Regions from separate parts of the Mesorhizobium sp. M0621 genome, predicted to be linked through region 1. Evidence: predicted binding sites of a transcription regulator. Region 1 holds the regulator's gene; each other region holds the start of a gene.
What was found. Region 1 encodes PhoB, which activates phosphate uptake and scavenging genes when phosphate is short. Its sites were predicted from a motif close to TGTCATNNANCTGTCAT; they were not measured.
Positions count from the first base shown of each region.

Region 1 (2,266 bases):
ATCGCCCGTACCGTGGCGGTGAAGCCGGAAGTCATCCTGCTCGACGAGCCGGCCTCGGCGCTCGATCCGCTGTCGACCGCCAAGATCGAGGAGCTGATCGACGAGTTGCAAGCCGACTACACGATCGTCATCGTCACCCACAACATGCAGCAGGCGGCGCGCGTGTCGAAGCAGACGGCCTTCATGTATCTGGGCGAGCTGGTCGAGTTCGACCGCACCGAGAAGATCTTCACGTCGCCCCGCGAGAAGCGCACGCAGGATTATATCACCGGCCGGTTCGGCTGAGTTCAGGCATACGAGGGACAGGATCATGAGCGAACACACAGTCGCTTCTTTCGACGAGGATCTCGGTCAGATCAGCAAGCTCATCAGCGACATGGGCGATCTCGCCAGCTCGATGGTCGGCGGTGCGACCAAGGCGCTTTTGAATTCCGACAACGCGCTGGCACAGCGTGTCGTCTCCGACGACGCCATCATGGATGCGCGTCAGCGCGAGCTCGACGATCGCGCCATCACGTTGATCGCCAAGCGGCAGCCGATGGCCGACGATCTGCGCCATGTCGTCGGCTCGATCCGCATGGCCGGCGATCTCGAACGCATCGGCGACCTTGCCAAAAACATCGCCAAGCGCGTCGGTACTGTCGGCCTCAGCGTCACGCCGCGCGACCTTTCGCACTCGATCGATGGAATGGCGCAACTGGTGTTGATCCAGGTGCAGGGCGTCATCGAGGAATATGCGGCCCGCGACGCCGAGGCGTTGGCAAAACTACGCGCCGACGACGAGCGCATCGATGTCAAGTACACGTCGGTGTTCCGCGAACTGCTGACCTACATGATGGAAGATCCCCGCAACATCACGGCGTGCACGCATCTGTTGTTCTGTGCCAAGAACCTCGAGCGCATCGGCGACCACGTGACCAACATCGCCGAAAATGCCTATTATGTTTTGACCGGTACGCAGCTGCCCGCCAATCGTCCGAAGCAGGACGAGACGGCAATGTCCGCGCCGGCGGCATGACAGGAGTGACCGGCCGATGATCGCGCCACGCATCATGGTGGTGGAGGATGAGGAGCCGCTAGGCGTGCTGCTCCGCTATAATCTGGAGTCCGAAGGTTACCAGGTCGAGGTGGTGACGCGCGGCGACGAGGCCGAGATCCGGCTGCAGGAGAACGTTCCCGACCTTCTGGTGCTCGACTGGATGGTGCCGGCGGTTTCCGGCATCGAACTCTGCCGGCGCCTGCGAATGCGCTCCGAGACCGAGCGGCTGCCGATCATCATGCTGACCGCGCGCGGCGAGGAGAGCGACCGTGTGCGCGGCCTCTCGACCGGCGCCGACGATTATCTGGTCAAGCCGTTCTCGACACCGGAGTTCATGGCCAGGGTCAAGGCGCTGTTGCGCCGCGCCAAGCCGGAAGTGCTGTCCAGCGTGCTCAAGGTCGGCGACATCGTGCTCGATCGTGAATCGCACCGGGTCTATCGCAAGAAGAGCGAGATCCGGCTCGGACCGACCGAATTCCGCCTGCTCGAATTCATGATGCGCCATCCCGGCCGCGTGTTCTCGCGCAGCCAGCTGCTCGACAATGTCTGGGGCGAGACGATCTACATCGACGAGCGCACGGTCGACGTGCATGTCGGCCGGTTGCGCAAGGCGGTCAACAATGGCCGCATGCCGGACGTGATCCGCACCATTCGCGGGGCGGGCTACGCGATCAGGGAAGACTAAAGCGCGTCGCGGTTGAACGGATTTAGGCGACGCGCTTTAGGTGTTTGTTTTTTATGCATGTCGTTTTCCCAAAACTGGAGTGCGCCCCTAGGGGTGGACACTGATCAGGCTGCGGTTTTGCCCGTCTGCCGGATGTGTTGATCCTCGAACTGTTGCGGGCTGAGATATCCCAGCGCCGAATGGAGCCTGCGTTTGTTGTAGACCTGGTCGATGAAGTGGGGAAGGTGTTCGGCAACGTCCTCGAAGGTTTCAAGCGCCATCGGATAAACCGCCTCGAGCTTCAGGGTCTTCATGAAGCTCTCCGCTTTGGCATTGTCATAAGGATTGCCCTTGCGGCCCATTGAGCCGGCCAGACCATGGCCGGCGAGAAGCTGCCGGTAAGTCTCGGCGGCATATTGGGAGCCGCGATCGGAATGATGAACGCAGCCTAGCGGTGGCTTTCTGCGCTCGATTGCGGCGCGCAAGGCGGCGCCCGTCAGGCGGGCATCGATCGCGCGGCTGATAGCGTAGCCGACGATCATGCGCGACCAGACATCGAGAAT
Region 1 is NZ_JAMYQF010000001.1:219,481-221,746, forward strand. Features, by position in the region: gene pstB (phosphate ABC transporter ATP-binding protein PstB) at 1-285, shown strand, start outside; gene phoU (phosphate signaling complex protein PhoU) at 311-1,018, shown strand; gene phoB (phosphate regulon transcriptional regulator PhoB) at 1,035-1,724, shown strand; gene NKI38_RS01175 (IS3 family transposase) at 1,829-2,266, opposite strand, start outside.

Region 2 (2,266 bases), on a different contig from region 1:
CGCTGGTAATAGTAGGCATAGGTTTCGAGGTTGACGAACTGGCGCTGGCCGGGCGCATGATCCATCAGCGATGCCAGCTTCACCCGTTCGTCGCCGTCGAAATTGGCGAACGCCTTGAGGCAGTCCGGCGCCGAAACCTCGCAGCGCAGATGGATGAAATGGTCGGCGCGCAGACGATCTTGCTGCACGCTGTCCTCGATCGCATCGGCCAGCTTGCGGATGTCGGTCGACGTCAGGTCGGCATCCTCGTCCATGCCGACGCGCAAGGCATCGAGCACGGTGGTGATGCCGGCTGTCGCCACTTGCGCGTCATGGGCGAGCACGGCGGCGATGGGGTTCCAGCGCACCTTGGGCCGCGGCGCGTAGTGGCCTTCGAGATGGTCTGTATGGAGTTCGACCAGCCCGGGAATGATGTAGTCGCCGCCCATATCCGCGCCGGCCATGCTCCCGCCGGTTCGGCTGGTGCCGGCATCGATGCCGGCGATAAAGCCGTCGCGCAGCACCAGCGAACCCTCGACGATCTCGTCGGCAAGCACGATGCGGGCGTTGTGGAGAATAGTCTCGGCGGTCATTTCAGGCAGTCCTTGGTTATTCCGGCTGGGGTTATCCAGCAGGGTGTCAGGCAGTTTTTCTGGCCGGGCGGCGCCCGAGTGCATGATGCGAAAGCACCATGAACGGTGCGCCCGGTTCGGTTTCGACGAACAACGTCAGCGCATCCACCGGCAGCGGCTGTTGCAGCACCTGCGCAAACAGACTGTCGATTGCTGCGCGCAAACGAGGGCTTTCCTGTGACCCCGCCCGGCCGGACAGCGTCATATGGAAGCGAAAGGTCTCGAAGACATAGGGATAGCCCCATTGGCAGAGATTGCGGAACTCGGCCGGCTTCAGCGAATCCGGGCTGCGCCGCTCAATCTCGGATTCCGTCAGCGGTGCGCGAAAGCGATCGAAATCGCGTACTACCTCATCGGCGAAGCGGTTGAGCGCAGGCAGCGGCCTCTCCGGCACCAGTGCGAAGAAGCCATCGATCTGGCTGACGACGAGACGCGGGATGGTCACCGCAGGCGTCGCCTCGGCAAAATGGTCGAGTGCGGCGCGCAGCGAGGCTTCGGTCTCGTTGGCGGCCAGGCGGAAAGGGGCTTTCAGCGTCGCGTGGAAACCATAGCGGCGCGCCGAAGCGGTGTGGAAAGCGACTTCCGCCGCCGACAGGTCGGCCACCGCCTCGACCGGCCTTGTCGCCGCGCCAAACGGGTCGCGGCCGAGCCAGTTGGCAGCGATCCGCGCTAGAGGCTCGTCCTGCCGGGGGGTGAAATAGATGGCGTAGCGCATGAAAGGTCCTTGTCAGCTCCGCTGCCATAGGTGATTTCCATGACGGATTGACGAAGCTTTGCAGCGTTTCCGATAACAAAACGGTGCGGCCGGGTCATTAGCCAACGATTCTTTCGTGCCGGACCAGTCCTCGGGCCCTCAAGGAATGGCCTGTCAGGCCTTCATCAGCCATTCGTGCTCGGGTGCATTGTGGAATTTCCACGTCCGCTTCGGCCCGGCCATCACGTTGAGATAATAGAGGTCGTAGCCGTGGCAGGCGGCGCAGGGATGATAGCCCTTGGGCACCAGCACGACATCGCCATCCTCGATCGCCATTGCTTCATCCAGCGCGCGATGGCCGTTCTTGTCGGCGTCGGTATAGACGCGCTGGAAGGCAAAGCCCTGCGGCGGGTTGAGCCGGTGATAGTAGGTTTCCTCGAGATAGGATTCGGCGGGCAGATTGTCCTGGTCGTGCTTGTGCGGCGGATAGCTCGACGTATGGCCGCCGGGCGTGATCACCTCGACCACCAGCAGCGAATCGGCCGGCTTGCCCTCCGGCAGGATGTTGGTGACGTAGCGCGTGTTGGTGCCCTTGCCGCGCACCTCCTGGCCGAGATCGTCCGGTGTGATCACCCGCACCGGCAGACCGCCGCCAAGGCCCGGCGCCGAGCAGACCGCGAGTTCCAGCTCGGTATCCGCCGTCACCGACCAGTCCGATCCCTCTGGCACATAGACCGACCACGGCTTGCCCTCGAAGGGCGACATGCGCTCGCCAAGCAGGCCGAGATCCTTGCCGCCGGCGGACGCCGTGCCCTTGCCGGTGACGAACACCAGGCAGACTTCGCGATCATCGGTTTTTCCGGACGCGCTCTCGCCGGGCTTCAGCCGGTGCAGGTCGAAACCGACATAGGTCCAGCCGGCGATTTGCGGTGTCACATGGGCGACCCGGCCATGGCCTTTA
Region 2 is NZ_JAMYQF010000018.1:97,610-99,875, forward strand. Features, by position in the region: gene NKI38_RS15230 (alpha-D-ribose 1-methylphosphonate 5-triphosphate diphosphatase) at 1-572, opposite strand, end outside; gene NKI38_RS15235 (DUF1045 domain-containing protein) at 619-1,326, opposite strand; gene iolB (5-deoxy-glucuronate isomerase) at 1,480-2,266, opposite strand, start outside.
Region 2: the regulator PhoB is predicted to act here: its motif matches at 1,366-1,382, upstream of NKI38_RS15235 (DUF1045 domain-containing protein).

Region 3 (2,266 bases), on a different contig from region 1:
TCTTCCGGGATCAGCTCGATGCCATAGTCCCACGGCGCGCCATCCATGTTCCAGTGCTTGGGGTTCTGCTCATAGACGCCAAGCAGCACGCCCTTGCGCTCTTGCCGCAGATACGAGAAGCCGTCGAGATCGACGGCGATGCCGATCTCCTTGTCCAGCGCCGCGATCTCCGGAATGTCCTCGGTGATGAAATAGTGGTGCTCCATCGGCGTCACCGGCAGGTCGACGCCGGCCATGCGGCCGAGCTGCTTCGCCCACAGCCCGCCGGCATTGACGACATGCTCGGCGATGATGGTGCCCTGCTCCGTGACGACGTCCCAGCGCTCGTCGGCGCGCGCCTTCAACTCGACGACCCGGTTGCGCAGGATGATATCGGCGCCGCGCTTCTTCGCAGCACCGGCATAGGCGTGCGTCGTGCCGTACGGATCGAGATGACCTTCGTTGGAATCATGCAGGCCGCCAAGCACGCCGGTGACATCGACGATCGGGCAGATCGCCTTGATCTCGTCGGGCGTGACCAGGCGCGCTGTCTCGATGCCGACCGACTGGAACACCGCCCAGGCCGATTTCAGCCACTCCCAGCGCGCGGGATCGCTGGCGATGTTGACGCCGCCGGTCATGTGCAGGCCGATATCTTGGCCGGATTCGGCCTCGATCTCACGGTAGAGATTGATGGTGTAGTCCTGCAGCGCCGCGACATTGGGGTCGGCATTGAGCGCATGGAACCCGGCCGCGGCGTGCCAGGTCGAACCGGCCGTCAGTTCGGCACGCTCGATGAGCGCCACGTCGCTCCAGCCAAACCGCGTCAGATGATAGAGGACCGAGGCCCCGACCACGCCACCCCCGATGACCACTGCGCGGTAGTGCGACTTCAAGGCTTCCCCTCCACGGTTAGTCAGAAGGCTGGACCATATACGCACTGGACATAAGTGTCCAGTGCCGGCGCACGCGCCTTTTCGTCGACCTGAGCCTGACGGGGTGATCAATTTTTTCCGTCAAGCACACGTTTTTGTCGTTGCGTGAAGAAGACGGCGGGAATGCATCGCGCGCTGTCACGCAAGCATCATGTTCGCGCCGTAGACCGCGTTTCGGGGAGCACGCGCGGCATCATCGATGTCGCACCTCTTTCAGCTTTTCGTCCTGCGGCCGCTCCGGCACATCTGTCACAAAGAGGACTATCCATGAAACACCTGTACCGAACCGCGTCGCTCGGCGTCGCACTGGCCTTGTTCACCGCCTTGACGCCGGCGCTCGCCGACAGCACCGCGACGATCGGCGGCCTCGTCAACAAGGGACTGGTCGGCGTTGGCCGCATCCCGGCCGCTCAGCGCGACAAGTTCGGCGAGACGTTCGGCTCCGGCTCCGGCATGGCGATCGACACATCAGGCTGGACGCACGACGCCGCCGGCTACAAGGGTTCGCTGTGGCTGCTGCCGGACCGCGGCTACAATGTCGTCGGCACCACCGACTACCGGCCGCGCCTCAACACCATCGGCATCGAATTTGCCCCGGTCGCACCGGGCGCGGCACCTGCTGCCGGCCAGGAGCAGACGGGCGTCAAGGCAACGCTCGCCGACACCATGCTTCTCACCGACGACAAGGGCGCTGACGCCACGGGCCTCGACCCGCTCAACGGCGTGCGCGCGGCGAGCGGCGACATGCCGATCCTGCCCGAAGCCAACGGCAAGCTGGCGCTCGACAACGAGGCGATCGCGCGGCTGCCCGACGGTTCGATGTTCATCTCCGACGAATACGGCCCGAACATCTATCGGTTTTCCGCCGACGGACATCTGCTGTCGGCGACCCAGCCACCGGCGGCGCTGGTGCCGATGCGCCACGGCGCGCCGAACTTCGCCTCGAACAATCCGGGTCCCGGTGCTGCCGAGCCCGATCCGAAGGATCCCGATACCGGCCGCCAGAACAACCAGGGCCTCGAAGGCATGGCGATGACGCCCGACGGCAAATTCCTGATCGCGGTGCTGCAGTCGGCGCCCCGGCAGGATGGCGGCGATTCGCCCGCGACGCGCCAGAACACCAGGGCGCTGGTCTACGACGCCTCCGACCTCGCCCATCTCAAGCTGGCGCATGAGTATGTCGTGCCGCTGCCCGTGTTCAAGGATGCCAAGGGCAACACCAAGGTGGCCGCGCAGAGCGAGATCGTGGCGTTGTCGGATCAGGCCTTCCTGATGCTGGCGCGAGACAGCGGCAACGGCCAGGGTCTGAAGGGCGACACCTCGCTGGTGCGCCAGATCTTCGTCGTCGACGT
Region 3 is NZ_JAMYQF010000012.1:104,508-106,773, reverse strand. Features, by position in the region: partial or broken gene NKI38_RS11545 (GcvT family protein) at 1-875, opposite strand, end outside; gene NKI38_RS11540 (esterase-like activity of phytase family protein) at 1,182-2,266, shown strand, end outside.
Region 3: the regulator PhoB is predicted to act here: its motif matches at 1,051-1,067, upstream of NKI38_RS11540 (esterase-like activity of phytase family protein).